Regions from separate parts of the Agrobacterium fabrum str. C58 genome, predicted to be linked through region 1. Evidence: riboswitches for the same ligand, from Rfam matches in the RefSeq annotation. Region 1 holds a riboswitch; the other holds the start of a gene.
The links. Region 1 has a riboswitch for S-adenosylmethionine ahead of metA (homoserine O-acetyltransferase MetA). Riboswitches for the same ligand answer to the same signal wherever they lie in the genome.

Region 1 (7,590 bases):
GGTGGCCTGCCACTGACGCCGCTGCCGTGGATCATCGGCCTGATGGCGCTGTTCTCGATGATCCCGGAAGGTGCTATCCTCGACTGGGGTGCGCTTTATCTGCGCAATGAACTCGGCGCTTCCGTATCGCAGTCCGGTTTTGCCTTCGCAGCCTTTTCCATGACCATGGCGGCGATGCGGTTTGCCGGCGATCTGGTGCGTGACAAGTTCGGCGCGGTCAACACTCTGCGGTTCTGCTCGGCCATGTCGATCATCGGCCTCATCATTGCCGGTGTTGCGGGCAATTCCACCATCGCCATCATCGGTTTCGCGATTGCCGGCATCGGCATTTCCAACATGGTGCCCATCGCCTTTTCGGCCGCAGGCAATATGCCGGGGCTGGCACCGGGAATCGGCCTTTCGGTCGTTACCACCATGGGTTACTCCGGTATCTTGGTGGCACCGTCCGCCATCGGCTTCATTGCCGAACATACCGGCCTTGCCAGTGTCTTCATGGCGCTGCCTCTGCTGCATGTGGTGGTTTTGCTGCTTTCGCGGCTCGCTCGCCATGCGGATGGTGCTGGCAAGGAATAGGCGTCTCGAATTTTGCCATGATTGCGGTAAAGTAGAAGCTCCAGCGCGTTGGGTGTTGACAAGCAAGCCCCCTTGTTTCACCTCAATTGCAAGACCTTGCCGCAAGCTCCAGAGACCGCCATGAATTCACCTGCCGATTACGACCCGAAGCCCCGCCGCGCATCCGTCGCTGTCGACGTAGGCGGCGTTATCGTGGGAGGCGGTGCACCCGTCGTGGTGCAGTCGATGACCAATACCGATACGGCTGACATCGACGCCACCGTCCGCCAAGTGGCGGCACTTTTCCAGGCCGGTTCGGAAATGGTGCGCATTACCGTCGACCGAGACGAAAGTGCTGCCGCCGTGCCGAAAATCCGCGAGCGGCTGCTACGACTTGGCATGGATGTGCCGCTGATCGGTGATTTTCACTATATCGGCCATAAGCTTCTGGCCGATCATCCGGCCTGTGCGGAAGCGCTGGCCAAATACCGCATCAATCCCGGCAATGTCGGTTTCAAGGACAAGAAGGACAAGCAGTTCGGCGAGATCGTCGAAATGGCGATCCGTTATGACAAGCCCGTCCGCATCGGCGTCAACTGGGGGTCGCTCGATCAGGAACTGCTGACGACGCTGATGGACAGAAACAAGGAGCAGGGTTTTCCGCTCTCCGCCCGTCAGGTTACGCGGGAAGCCATCGTTCAGTCGGCACTGATTTCCGCCGAGCTTGCCGAAGAGATCGGCCTGCCGCGCAACCGCATCATCCTGTCGGCCAAGGTCAGTCAGGTGCAGGACCTGATCGCCGTTTATTCGATGCTGTCGGAACGATCCAATCACGCCCTGCATTTGGGCTTGACCGAGGCGGGCATGGGTTCGAAGGGCATCGTCGCTTCGTCAGCTGCCATGGGTTACGTGCTGCAGCATGGCATTGGCGATACGATCCGCGTTTCGCTGACGCCTGAGCCGAATGGCGACCGCACCCGTGAGGTGCAGGTGGCGCAGGAACTGCTGCAGGTCATGGGCTTTCGGCAGTTCATCCCGGTCGTTGCGGCATGTCCCGGCTGCGGGCGCACCACGTCCACGGTATTTCAGGAACTGGCGCAGAACATCCAGAACGACATCCGCAAGAACATGCCGATCTGGCGTGAAAAATATCCAGGGGTCGAGGCGCTCAACGTCGCCGTCATGGGCTGCATCGTCAACGGCCCCGGTGAAAGCAAACATGCCGATATCGGCATTTCACTGCCCGGAACCGGCGAAAGCCCGGCTGCACCTGTTTTCATCGATGGCGAAAAGGCTCTCACGCTACGTGGTCCCAATATCGCCGCCGATTTTGAAGCGCTTGTGATCGATTACATCGAAAAGCGTTTTGGCCAGAAAGATGCGGCGGAGTAATGCGTAAGTTGCAACGGCCTGAATTTCACTGTCATACCTCCTGAACCTCTCGGAGCATCCAGAAAAATGATCAAAAAAATCGCGATCGTCGCCCTTTGCGGCACCTATCTTTCCGCCTGCACCACCACTGATCCCTATACGGGCGAGCAGAAGATGTCGAACACGGCCGGCGGTGCCGGCATCGGCGCTGTCGTTGGTGCTCTCGGTGGTTTGGCTGTCGGCGGCTCGCCGGTTGGTCGCCGCAACGCCGCGCTGATCGGTGCGGGCATCGGTGCTCTCGCTGGCGGCGCCATCGGCAACTACATGGACGGGCAGGAAGCCGAGCTTCGCGCCCAGCTTCAGGGAACCGGCGTTTCGGTGACCCGCCGCGGTGACAGCATCGTCCTCAACATGCCATCCAACATCACCTTTGCCACGGATCAGGACCAGGTCATTCCGCCGTTCTACCAGACACTCGATTCTGTCGCCATCGTACTGAACAAGTTCAACCGTACGCTGATCGACATCAACGGCCACACCGATTCCACCGGCAGCCTGCAGCATAACCAGGCGCTCTCCGAGCGTCGTGCTGCCTCTGTCGCCAATTATCTCGGTGCACGCGGCGTCGACCAGCGCCGTATTTCGACGCTCGGCTTCGGCCCGTCTCAGCCGATTGCTTCGAATGCCACGTCGGATGGTCGTGCGCAGAACCGCCGCGTCGAAGTGCTGATTTCGCCGCTCAAGGGCTGATTGGATGATGAAAAGCTGAGAGGTCAGCTTTTCCGTTCGGCGATGAATCTTGCGGCCGCGATGAGAATCGCGGCCTTTTCGCCGTAGGGGGCGAGGAGTTCGCTGGCTTCCGCCACCTGCTCCTGAAGCTTTTCGCGTGCCCATGCTTCGCCGCGTAAGGCCACCAGCGTGCCCTTGCCGCGTGCGGCATCCTTGCCGGTCGCCTTGCCCATGGTGGCGGCATCGGCGGTCAGATCCAGAAGATCGTCGGCAAGCTGGAAGGAAAGGCCAATCTTTTCGCCGAAGAGGCGCAGTCGCTGCCTTTCGGCTTGATTGCTGCCGGCAATGATCGCGCCGGCCTCACAGGCGAAACGCAGCAAGGCACCGGTTTTCATAGCCTGCAATGTAATAATGCCATCCTCGTCGGGCGCTTTCTTTTCGGCAGCGAGATCAAGGGCCTGCCCGCCAGCCATGCCACCAATACCGGCGGCACGCGCGAGCGAGATAACGAGGGCGGCCTTGCGCTCGGCCGCCAGCGGATTGTCATCCGAGGCGATTATGTCGAAAGCAAGCGTCAGCAGGCTGTCACCGGCGAGGATGGCGGTTGCCTCGTCGAATTTGCGGTGCACGGTCGGCTGGCCACGGCGCAGGTCGTCGTCGTCCATGGCTGGCAGATCGTCATGGACAAGCGAATAACAATGGAGGCATTCGAGTGCTGCGCCGACGTGGAGGCCGGCTTCGGCATCTCCGCCCAGAAGGGCGACACTCTCGATGACAAGAAAAGGCCGCAGGCGTTTGCCGCCGTTCAGCACGCCATGGCGCATGGCCTCTAGCAGGTTTTGCGGGCGTGTGATCTCGTCCGCGCGCGCCTCGCCGGAAAGCAGGTGGCCAAGCAGCGCTTCGGTTTTCGCCGCGTTTTCGCGCAGCCGCGTTTCGAAATTCGTCATCTGAGCGTCCATGCGCGCTCTTTGGCATGCCGGACGAATGCAGGCAAACCTTTTCGTGATTCCGAAGGCGCAACAGCGTGACCGGACTCGCCTTGAAGACGGCAATGGACTATGAAAGGCTTCAATTGGCGCGGGCGCGGGGACGGATATTGAGCAGTACGCCTGAAAGCGACGCAGAATACGCCGTGCTGGCGGAAGACCGGAGCAGTCCGAAGGTGGATTTTCGCACGTTGGCAAAGCGCATCATCATGACCTTGCTGGCTTTGCTGATCCTGCCCTATTTGCTGATCCCGGTTTATGCGTTGCCGTTCATCCGACCTGTTTCAACGCTGATGCTTGCCGATCTCGTGACCCTTCAGGGTTATGACAGGCGCTGGGTGCCGCTCGAGGATATTTCGCCGCGCCTCGTGCAATCCGTGATGATGTCCGAGGATGGGCAATTCTGTTTCCACGGCGGCGTGGACTGGAACCAGATGCAGTCCGTGGTCAGCAATGCACTGGATGGGGCCTCCACCCGCGGTGCCAGCACCATTCCGATGCAGACGGCCAAGAACCTGTTTTTATGGAACGGTCGCTCATTCCTGCGGAAAGGGCTGGAACTGCCGCTGGCAATCGCGGCTGATTTCGTCTGGTCGAAAAAGCGGATGATGGAGATTTATCTCAACGTCGCCGAATGGGGCCCGGGCATTTACGGCATCGAGGCGGCCGCCCAGCATCATTTCAAGATACCGGCCGCCAAGCTTAGCTCCCGTCAGGCGGCGTTGCTGGCTGTCTCCCTGCCCAATCCGATTGATCGCGTGGCGAGCAAACCCGGGCGCGGCCTGCAGCGGCTGGCCGGCCTTATCGAGCGTCGGGCCCGCGCCTCGGGCGGCTATGTCGGCTGCGTGCTTGACTGATCCTGCGTGCTTGACTGATCCCGACCCTCTGCCTCAGCCCTTCCTGAAAATATAATCCGTTTCCTGACGCAGCGTTTCGCCCGGCCGCAGGATGGCGTGCGGAAAATCCGGGTGATTGACGGCATCGGGCCAAATCTGCGTTTCAAGGCAGAAACCGGCGAAGGGGCCATAATGGCGGCCATCGAGGCCCGGAACGGGAACGTCGAGCTTGAAGGCTGAATAGAACTGCACACCGGGCTCTGTCGTGTGGACTTCAAGGGCGATATCGGAGGCAGGTGAATAGGCGCGGGCGACCTTGCGCTTGGCGCGACGCTCGGGCGAAAGGCAGAAATTGTGGTCGTAGAGAACCTGTTCGCCATTCTCCTTGCGCCGCATCGGCGTCGGGTGGCGCAGGTCGAAGACGGTGCCTTCGACGGAGCGGATTTCGCCGGTCGGTATCTGCTGTTCGTTGGTCGGCAGGTAAAAGTCAGCGGCGATGCTGATCTCATGGCCAAGTGCGGTATCCGCGCCGTCGAGGTTGAAATAGGAGTGCTGGCACACATTGGCGATGGTCGGCTGGTCGGTCACCGTTTCATAAACAACCGAAAGCACGCCGCCATCGCGGATCGTATAGGTAGCAGTGACCGTGCAATTGCCGGGATAACCGGCGCGTCCATCGGGGTCGATAATCTGCAGGACGGCGTGGCTTTCGCCATGCTCCATCAGCATCCAGTTGCGCTTGCCCATGCCGTCGCTGCCGCCGTGCAGATGGGTCACGCCCTTTTCGTTCAGTTCTAGCTGGTATTCATGGCCGTCGATCGCGAACCTGCCGTTGCCGATACGGTTGGCATTGCGGCCGGGCGTGGCGCCGAAATAGGAGGAGTATTTGTAATCCTCGAATTTGTCGAAGCCAAGCACCAACGGGGCCTGGTGGCCGTCAAGCCGCAGATCCTGGATAACAGCGCCCCAGGTGATGACTTTCGCCGTCAAACCGTCTTTCGAGATGGTGACGCGTTCGACCTTTTCGCCGGTCGCCGTGAAACCAAAATCTTCTCGTGCCGCACCGTCGCTCATCTCGTCATTCTCCCTGGTATCGCAAATTGCCGGGCGGACGTTGCGTCATTTTCCGGCAATTCGCAATCCCGCAGTTTACGCCGCCAGTTTCCCGATGGCTTGGGGGTCATAAGGCGTCGTCTGGTATATCTCGTTGATCCAGTTTCCGAAAAACAGATGGGCGTGGCTGCGCCAGCGGTTCAGCGGGGCAAGCTCCGGATCATTGTGGGGAAAATAATCATGCGGCAGCTTGATGGGGACACCGGAGTTCACATCACGGAAATATTCATCCGCAAGCGAAGTGGAATCATATTCAACGTGGTTAAACATATAGAGCCGATTTCCGGCTTTCTCATGCGCCAGGCACACGCCCATCTCGTCGGACTCCATCAGGATTTCCAGCTCGGGGTGTTTTTCGATATCGGCGCGGCGCACTTCCGTCCAACGCGACACCGGAACCTGAAAATCGTCTGAAAAACCGTTAAGGTAAATCGATGAGGGGCTAAGGTTGCGGTGGCGATAAACCCCGAAAGCCTTTTCCTTCAACTCGTATTTCGGCACCCCGTGGAAATGGTAGATGGCGGCCATTGCGCCCCAGCAGACATTCAGAGTCGAATGGACGTTGGTCTGCGTCCATTCGAAAATCTGCTGCATCTCGTTCCAGTAAGTCACATCTTCATAATCTAGCAGTTCGATCGGTGCGCCGGTGATGATGAAGCCGTCGAACTTGCGGTGACGGACCTCTTCCCAGGTCTGGTAGAAGGAGAGGAGATGTTCTTCCGGCGTATTCTTGGCGCGGTGACCGCCGATGCGGATGAGCGACAATTCCACCTGCAGCGGCGAGGCGCCAACAAGACGCGCCATCTGGATTTCCGTCTTGATCTTGTTCGGCATGAGGTTCAGAAGCCCGATCTGGAGCGGGCGAATATCCTGCCGGATGGCCGCCGTTTCGGTCATGACCCGCACACCCTCATGAACGAGGGTCTCAAAGGCGGGAAGGGTATCGGGAATCTTGATCGGCATGTCGAACTCTCTTTTCCGGATCACGTAAAGAACGTTGCGAAAACAAAAAAACCGGCAGCGAAATCGCGGCCGGTCCCAGGAAATTGCCCTTTTCCTCGACCCTTTAGCGACTTCTTTAAAGTGGCTGCAAGCCGGTCGGCAAATCACCACTGAGGCGTTTCATAATCCCGAAGCCGGCGAAAATCAATATAGGCTGATTTCATCGGGGTTTCGGCTTTCCATTTTCGGCCGAGGTGCGGTAAGGCAGGGCATGAACAAAGAGCGCTTCACCATTCTGCTTGGCGGCGATGTCGCGGTGTCCGATCGTCTGAAACGGGCGGTCGTCAATAGCCGTGTGATTGCGGCCGATGGCGGCATGCGCCACGCCACGCCGCTCGGTCTCACGCCCGAACTGTGGGTCGGGGATTTCGATTCCGCCAACCAAGAGCTCCTCGATGCCTGGCCGGATGTGACGCGGCAACCCTATCCGGCCGCAAAGGCCGTGACGGATGGTGAGATCGCGGTGTCCGAAGCACTTTTGCGCGGCGCGCATTCGTTGCTGCTGGTTGGCGCGCTTGGTGGCGCGCGAAGCGACCATGCGCTTCAGCACCTTCTTTATGCCGTGGCGCTTGCGGAGCGTGGTTTCGAGGTGACGCTGACCTCCGGTGAAGAAGAGGCGAGGCCCCTGCTTGCCGGTTCGCTCGCCATTGATCTGCCGGCTGGATCGTTGTTCTCGGTTGCCGGGTTTACCGCCCTTGAGGGGCTCGATATCGGTAATGTGCGTTATCCGCTCAATGATTTCGCGCTTGCTTTCGGGTCCTCCCGCACTATTTCCAATGTCGCGAATGGCGGCCCTGTGCATTTCTCGCTGAAAAGCGGCAAGGCCATCGTGCTCGCCCGCCCCTATGACCTGACCGGAGCCTGACGCCTTGGCACCCCCAATTCTGAAACTCGACGATATCAAGCTGACCTTCGGCGTGACCCCGCTGCTCGACGGTGCCAACCTCCAGGTAGAGCCCGGTGACCGCATCTGCCTTGTGGGGCGCAATGGCTCGGGCAAA
Region 2 (7,590 bases), 560 kb from region 1:
GTAGCAACAAAATTCTCTCAACTGCTGCTTGGTCTTGACGAAGACCATCGATCTCGTCCTGCGGCCGGTCTCTATGCAGAAGCCGTATTTTCTTCAGGTCCTCTTGGGTTGGATAAATGAAATTCAGTTCGAAGTTCGATTGCCGGATTCGGTTGAATTCCGCGATTAGGTTAGCCATTGAAGGACCAGTCCCCGTGACCCTCACCCAAGCTCTCGAGCGCGTCATAGCTGTGAAGAGCATATTTCTCTTCCGCGCTAGGCCGAAGCCCTGAGAACACGACTCAGCACCTAAGACGTAGACAAAAGGGGCTTCATTGCCTTTTGCTCTGTAGATCGACGTTATCGCCACGCTGTTGGAGGTGAAAACCTCATCAAGCGAACTGGTCACGCCGACGAGATGCCCCCCAATTCCTCGGGCACCTAAACTCTTTATAAGCTTTCCACCGATCGATCGCGAAGTGTACGGATCGGGTATGACAACTAGGATATCATCAAGTTCAAGCTCATCTTCATTTACATTCGAGGCGATCTGGTTAGCGACCCATTCAACCTCATCCCCCAATGTGTCGAACTGAATGAACCTCAAGCTTTCCTCTGGACTCAAAAGCTCGGAAAAAAATGCCGGTGTCGAAGCCTCATCACGACGGAGCCGGACATGCGATCCAGCCGTCAGCGGGCCCTGCACTATAGAATAGCCAATATCGGTCCAGAGTTCAGATCCATCGAAGAGTTGGATAAGGTTGCTCGGTTCATTCGGTGCTTGTTCGCGCGCCGTACCGAAACCGAGGCCGTGTGCGGCTGTCAGATTCCAAGGCGAGTTTCTATAGCATATCGGCAAGACAATATCGCTTCTTGCCCTGCCGGGTTCGTTTCGCAATTCAACGTTCGGTGTGCCATCTGGCCGAACGCCAAATAGGCTCTCTGCCGGGAGCATGTCGAAGTCAGACAGGTTTTGAAGTTCATCGTAGGCGTATACGATTCGCTTGGGGTCTTTCGTATATAGAAAAACCAGTTCAAAAAACTCTGCGGGGAAATCTTGGGCTTCGTCTATAAGAATTACATCGTAAATTGGACGAATCTCGCCACCAGCTTTCGATGCCTGTAGCAATTCGCTGCACGCCCCTCTAAATGCGCCATTCTGACCATATTTGCTGGACGCCTCAGAGAACGTCATTTTTTTAAGCGATGCAGCTTCCGCGAAGCTGGTGTAGAGGCCCGGTGTCGTCGCGCCACCCCAAGCATGCATCACTAAAAGCTTGGACCAGTCAGGTTCGCTTTTCGAGAACTCAAAACAGAACTGACGCACTAGCCTGCGGAATTGCTGATAAAGAGTTCTAGTCTGAAAGGTTATTACAATCTGCCAGTCGGGGTTTTTCGTGTGTAAAAAAGCAGCCTTCAATGCCAGTACGATGGTCTTACCGGAACCTGCTAAGCCACGAATGCGCTGAACGCCGGACGGAATTTCTATCGCAGCCTTTTTCTGAAAAGCATCGAGGTTAGCAATTTTCTTTTCGATCTCTTTGATTATCGCTCCACGCGATCCGGTTTTGCTGACAGCCGCCCTTTGTTTTTTAGGTCGGATAGTTGCTGTTCGCTCGATTACCGAGCACAGGCGCTCATAATACGCTCGGGGAATCTCGACACCTTGCTGCAGTGCGCTATTAACTTGGTCGATAGTTAGAAAGCGTACGTATTCGTCATCAAAAGATTGATCTACTGATAGCGTTATGACGTTGACAGGCACCTGTAGCTTGGAGCGCTTAACGAGGCCATCGTCCTCCAATAGTTTTGAATGAAGTGCGTTGTAGAGACGCTCGGTAGAGGATTCGATTTCTTCGAACTCCTCCTGTTTCCCCGGGTCATTGTTCCCGTGCTCCAAATCGAATGCCCAAACTCCGTGAAAGGGAGACACATAGAGCGCGTCAACCTTAACGTTGCCCTGTGCGTTCAGTAGTATTGGGTAACCGAGATACAGAGTGCCCGGTACGTTGCCCGCGCCAAAAACTTCAACGAGCTGGCGTTGCGCCATCGACACATGCTGATCGCCGTAGATAATCTCAGCCACGTCACTCTCCAGTCTCTGCATTCAACATCTGGATTGTCTATTTGGGAACAAGGCACCTTGCAAGCGCTGGCCACATTTACCGAACCTTTATGGGCATGTTTGAAAAGAGATTTCGAAGCCAATTTACACTACTTAAAACCTACCATCGAAGCACAAAGACAATAGGTAAAGAGGTCAAACGGTGAACACCGTGTGTAAAACAACCTGTAAAATTCGCAGCTTCTTCAACAATCATAATCGGCTAGAAGCCCTGAGAAATAAGGTGGAGCGGGTGAAGGGAATCGAACCCTCGTATTCAGCTTGGGAAGCTGCTGCTCTACCATTGAGCTACACCCGCGCAGGCTAAGACATCGGACAGTTCGCGGCGGGTGTCAAGCGGCCCGCCGGGGTTCATTATTCGGCGCGGAAATGTTTGGAGAGCTTCAGCCCCTGCGCCTGATAGTTTGAGCCGAGGCCGGTGCCATAGAGGCCTTCCGGTTTTTCCAGCATGTGTTCGTAAACCAGCCGGCCGACGATCTGGCCGTGTTCCAGGATGAAGGGCACCTCGTGGCTGCGGACTTCAAGTACGGCGCGGCTGCCGGTGCCGCCGGCCTGCGCATGGCCGAAGCCAGGATCGAAGAAACCGGCGTAATGCACGCGGAATTCGCCCACCAACGGGTCGAAAGGCGTCATTTCGGCTGCATAAAGCGGTGGCACATGCACGGCTTCGCGTGAAACGAGGATATAGAATTCATCCGGATCGAGGATCAGTTCCGCACGCCCGCGCGCGAAGAGCGGTTCCCAGAAATCGAGGACATCGTGCTGGGCCTTCTTGTCGACATCCACCACCGCCGTATGATGTTTGCCGCGGTAACCGATCAGCCCGTTCTCACCGAAACCCTTGAGGTCGATCGACAGCGCAATGCCGCCGCCCGTCACGTTCGGGTTTTCGCTAGCTACCAGCGTTTCCGTCTCGTGCAGCTTCAGCACTTCACTTTCATTGAGAAGTGCGTGGCCGATGCGGAAGCGAATCTGCGACAGGCGCGAGCCGCGGCGCACCACGATGGGGAAAGTGCGCGGGCTGATTTCCAGATAAAGCGGACCAGTATAGCCAGCCGGAATCTTGTCAAATTCCTGGGCATTGTCGGTCATCACGCGGGTGAATATATCAAGCCGGCCGGTCGAGCTTTTCGGATTGGCTGAGGCCGACATGTCCGCCGGCAGAGCAAGGCTTTCCATCAAGGGAACGATATAGACACAGCCGGTTTCCAGCACCGCACCCTGGCTGAGATCGACCTCGTGCAGGCTGAAGCGGTTGAGCTTGTCGATGACGCGGGTTCCGGGGCCAGGCATGAAGCTGGCGCGGACGCGGTAAGCTTTCGAGCCGAGCCGCAGATCGAGGCTGGCGGGCTGCACCTGGTCGACATCGAGATCGGCCTCGCTTTTCAGCTTGTCGCCCGCAAACAGCGCCCGGATTGCGCCATCCGCCAAAATGCCCGTGGTTCTCGTCCCCGTGGTTCTCGTCATGGTCATCATTCCTTTTTACGGCGACAAAACCAAAAGGAAAGCATTGACGCAAGCCGGTAACGGCAGTATGGCAAGCTTATCCCGTGGTGATTTGGCCGGTCGGCTTGCAGCCACGTTAAACAAGTGGCTAAAAAGACCGGGTGCTAGGAACCGGTCTGCTTTTGCGGCCGGTTTTTTTGTTTTGAAGGTGATCACATGAGCAATAAATGGCGCCCGGCAACCCAGCTCGTTCACGGCGGTACGCTACGCTCACCCTATGGTGAAACGTCGGAAGCGATCTATCTGACCCAGGGTTTCGTTTACGAAAACTCCGAAGCCGCCGAAGCCCGCTTCAAGGGCGAAACGGATGGCTTCATCTACGCCCGCTACGCCAGCCCGACCAATGACATGTTCGAAAAGCGCATGTGCCTGCTGGAAGGCGCGGAAGACGCGCGCGCGCTTGCCTCCGGCATGGCCGCCGTCACCGCCGCCATCATGTGCCAGCTGCGCGCCGGCGATCACATCGTTGCCGCACGAGCCCTTTTCGGCTCCTGCCGCTGGGTGGTGGAAACGCTCGCACCGAAATACGGCATCGAATGCACGCTGATCGACGGACGTGATCTCGACAATTGGGAAAAGGCGATCCAGCCGAACACCAAGCTGTTCTTCCTTGAAAGCCCGACCAACCCGACGCTCGAAGTGGTTGATATTGCCGGTGTGGCGAAGCTCGCCAACCAGATCGGCGCGAAAGTGGTGGTCGATAACGTCTTTGCGACGCCGCTTTTCCAGAAGCCGCTCGAACTCGGCGCCCATATCGTGGTTTATTCGGCCACCAAACATATTGACGGCCAGGGCCGCTGCCTGGGTGGCGTGATCCTCTCCGACAAGAAGTGGATCGAAGAAGAGCTGCAGGACTATTTCCGCCATACGGGCCCGGCCATGTCGCCGTTCAACGCCTGGACGCTTCTGAAGGGCATCGAGACCCTGCCGCTTCGCGTCAAGCAGCAGACGGAGAATGCCGCGAAGATCGCCGATTTCCTCGCCGATAGCGGCAAGGTCGCCAAGGTCATCTATCCCGGCCGCGCCGATCATCCGCAGGCGGATATCATCGCACGGCAGATGTCCGGAGGCTCCACTTTGGTGGCCTTCGAACTGAAGGGCGGCAAGGACGCAGCCTTCAAGTTGCAGAACGCGCTTGAGATCGTGAAGATTTCCAACAATCTCGGCGATGCCAAGAGCCTCATCACCCATCCCGGTACGACGACACACAAGAACCTCTCCGACGAGGCGCGTGCCGAACTCGGCATTTCCGGAGGCACCCTGCGCCTTTCCTGCGGCATCGAGGATACCGACGATCTGCTGGAAGATCTCGCAAAGGGTCTTGCGGCCGTTTCCGCCTGAAAATTCAATCGGCAAATCGCCATGGCCCGACCCAGGTGTCGGGCCATGGTTTGCCTGATCGGCCGCAAAAGTCCGCAACAAGCAACCCATATTTACCTTTATTGTTATCCCTAACGCTGGAAAACAGCGCAACAGGAGATGCCTCCTGCCCGTCAAGTCATTCATTTTCTTGACGATAGCCAGAGCCTATAGTGTAGGATGTGGCGGCAGGCATAATATTGAGGTGTGGCGCGTATGTATCGTGCTCTGACAAGGGATATCGAGGTGACGGTCGATCCGTATTATCTCGAGGAACAATCCGACCCGGATGACGATCGTTACGTCTGGGGCTATAAAGTCGTGATCGCGAACAATTCCGATGTCCCCGTAAAACTCGTCAACCGTTATTGGCATATCACCGATCAGAACGGACAGGTGGACGAGGTCTACGGGCCGGGCGTCGTGGGTGAACAGCCGCAGCTCAAACCAGGCGACAGCTATGAATATTCCTCGGGCTGCCCGCTGGATACGCCTTCAGGCCTGATGTTCGGCCATTATGAGATGGAAACGGAAAATGGCGAGGTGTTCAATGTCACCATACCCGCCTTTTCGCTGGATTCACCCGGCCTGATGCGCGTCCTGAACTGACGACATCCGCCCGGCAAAGGAAAAGCCGCGCCTGTTAGAGCGCGACTTTCGATTCAGGCATTCTCAAAAGATTCAGGCATTCTCAAATTCGCTGACATCGTAGCGATAGGTGGTGGAGCAGAACTCGCAGGTTACGGCGATGGCGCCGTCTTCCTCGCTCGCCTTGATCTCCTCGGCGGTGAAGCCGGAGAGCACACCCTTGATCTTGTCTCGCGAGCAGCTGCAACGGTCGAAAATGGCCTGCGGATCATAGATGCGCACGCCGCTTTCGTGGAAAAGCCTGTAGAGCAGGCGTTCCACCGGCACCTGCGGATCGGTCAGCTCATCGGTATCGATCGTGTTCAGCAGCGTCACGGCTTCGGTCCAGGCATCGTCCTCCTGCACCTCGTGGCCACCTTCGTCACCATCGCCACCATGCAGATCGCGCATGCGCAACCGCTCGGGGGCCTGCGGCAGGAACTGCGCGATCAAGCCACCTGCACGCCAGCCGTGGCGCGGCTTGCCTTCACTGTCGCGGTCGAAGAACTCCGCGACGCCAAGGCGCACGCGGGTGGGAAGCTGTTCCGACTGGCGGAAATAGACCCCGGCAATGTCTTCCAGCGAGGAGCCATCGAGCGGCACGATACCCTGATAGGGCTGCATGCCCGCGCCCTGATCGATGGTGAAGGCGAGAATACCATTGCCCAGCAATTGCTCCGGCGAGGTTTCACCGGCCGCAACCGCTTCCGCCAGCCGCTCCTCATCAAAACGGGCGTAAGCGCGCATGCTGTCCGGCGCGGAGAAATCCGCGACCAGCAGGTCAACCGGGCCGTCGCCCTTGGTCTGGACGGTCAGCTTGCCGGAAAACTTGAGCGAGGTGCCGATCAGCGCCGTGAGGACCGTCGCTTCCGCCAGCAAGCGGGCAACCACGGCGGGATAGTCATGCCGTTCGAGGATGGCGTTCAGCAGCGGCCCGACCTGCACGCCGCGGCCGCGTACATCCAGACCTTCGACCTGAAAAGGCACAACCTTGTCGTCGCCAGCAAAATTGAGATCGTCCAGTTCAACCGTTACATCTGCCATGTTGATACTCCTTGGCGCAGCCGTGGCGCCGCTACCGTCCAAAAGTCCGGCTTTCAAATGTGGTTTTTGCTTGTCGCACAGAGACCCGGGAAGCGAAACCGCCTCCGGAGAAAAACGTGCAATTGTGATGATGGCCCGCCAGCAAACCGACGCGTCTCTTCGAAGCCCCACAGATGGTAATCGATGCGTGTCAGTTCAAGCACCCGGCCCGAAGACGATCAGGACGGGTGAATTTCTCAGATCACGCCCATGCACCATGCGATGACGGATTTCTGCGCGTGGAGACGGTTCTCCGCCTCATCGAAGACCACCGATTGCGGGCCGTCGATCACGGCGTCCGTCACTTCTTCACCGCGATGCGCCGGCAGGCAGTGCATGAACAGCGCGTCCTTCTGCGCCTTGGCCATCAGGGCCTCATTGACCTGATAGGGCTGGAAGATGTTGTGGCCGCGCGCCTTGTGCTCCTGGTTCATGGACACCCAGGTATCGGTGACGACACAATCCGCACCCGCGACCGCCTTGTCCGCATCATGATACAGCGCGATCTCGCCGCCATTGTTGCGGGCCCAGTTCATGAACTTGTCATGCGGTTCGGAACCCATCGGCACCGCCATCGTCATGCGGTAACCGAAACGTGCGGAGCCCTCGACGAAAGAGTGCAGCACGTTGTTGCCGTCGCCCGTCCAGGCAATGGTCTTGCCTTTGACCGGACCACGATGTTCCTCGAACGTCATGATGTCGGCCATGATCTGGCAGGGATGGGTATCATCGGTCAGGCCGTTGATAACAGGCACCGTCGCGTGTTCGGCAAGCTCGAGCAGGCGCGAATGATCCGTGGTACGGATCATGATGGCATCCACATAACGCGACAGCACCTTGGCGGTATCGCCGATCGTTTCCGCACGACCGAGCTGCATTTCAGTGCCCGACAGGAAAAGGGTCTCGCCGCC

Region 2: it holds a riboswitch for S-adenosylmethionine, as region 1 does, so the genes downstream of both, ATU_RS02075 (O-succinylhomoserine sulfhydrylase) here and metA (homoserine O-acetyltransferase MetA) in region 1, are expected to answer to the same signal.

The regions. Positions count from the first base shown of each region.
Region 1 is NC_003062.2:2,702,571-2,710,160, reverse strand. It holds gene ATU_RS13265 (MFS transporter) at 1-573, shown strand, start outside; gene ispG (flavodoxin-dependent (E)-4-hydroxy-3-methylbut-2-enyl-diphosphate synthase) at 694-1,944, shown strand; gene ATU_RS13255 (YiaD family glycine zipper/OmpA-like lipoprotein) at 2,011-2,673, shown strand; gene ATU_RS13250 (polyprenyl synthetase family protein) at 2,697-3,611, opposite strand; gene mtgA (monofunctional biosynthetic peptidoglycan transglycosylase) at 3,848-4,495, shown strand; gene ATU_RS13240 (aldose epimerase family protein) at 4,529-5,548, opposite strand; gene metA (homoserine O-acetyltransferase MetA) at 5,624-6,550, opposite strand; SAM riboswitch at 6,634-6,710, opposite strand; gene ATU_RS13230 (thiamine diphosphokinase) at 6,801-7,454, shown strand; gene ATU_RS13225 (ABC-F family ATP-binding cassette domain-containing protein) at 7,459-7,590, shown strand, end outside.
Region 2 is NC_003062.2:425,489-433,078, reverse strand. It holds gene ATU_RS02095 (DEAD/DEAH box helicase) at 1-2,065, opposite strand, end outside; tRNA gene ATU_RS02090 (tRNA-Gly) at 2,329-2,402, opposite strand; gene ATU_RS02085 (2'-deoxycytidine 5'-triphosphate deaminase) at 2,459-3,571, opposite strand; SAM riboswitch at 3,645-3,723, shown strand; gene ATU_RS02075 (O-succinylhomoserine sulfhydrylase) at 3,767-4,951, shown strand; gene apaG (Co2+/Mg2+ efflux protein ApaG) at 5,186-5,578, shown strand; gene ATU_RS02065 (Hsp33 family molecular chaperone) at 5,651-6,640, opposite strand; gene argF (ornithine carbamoyltransferase) at 6,877-7,590, opposite strand, start outside.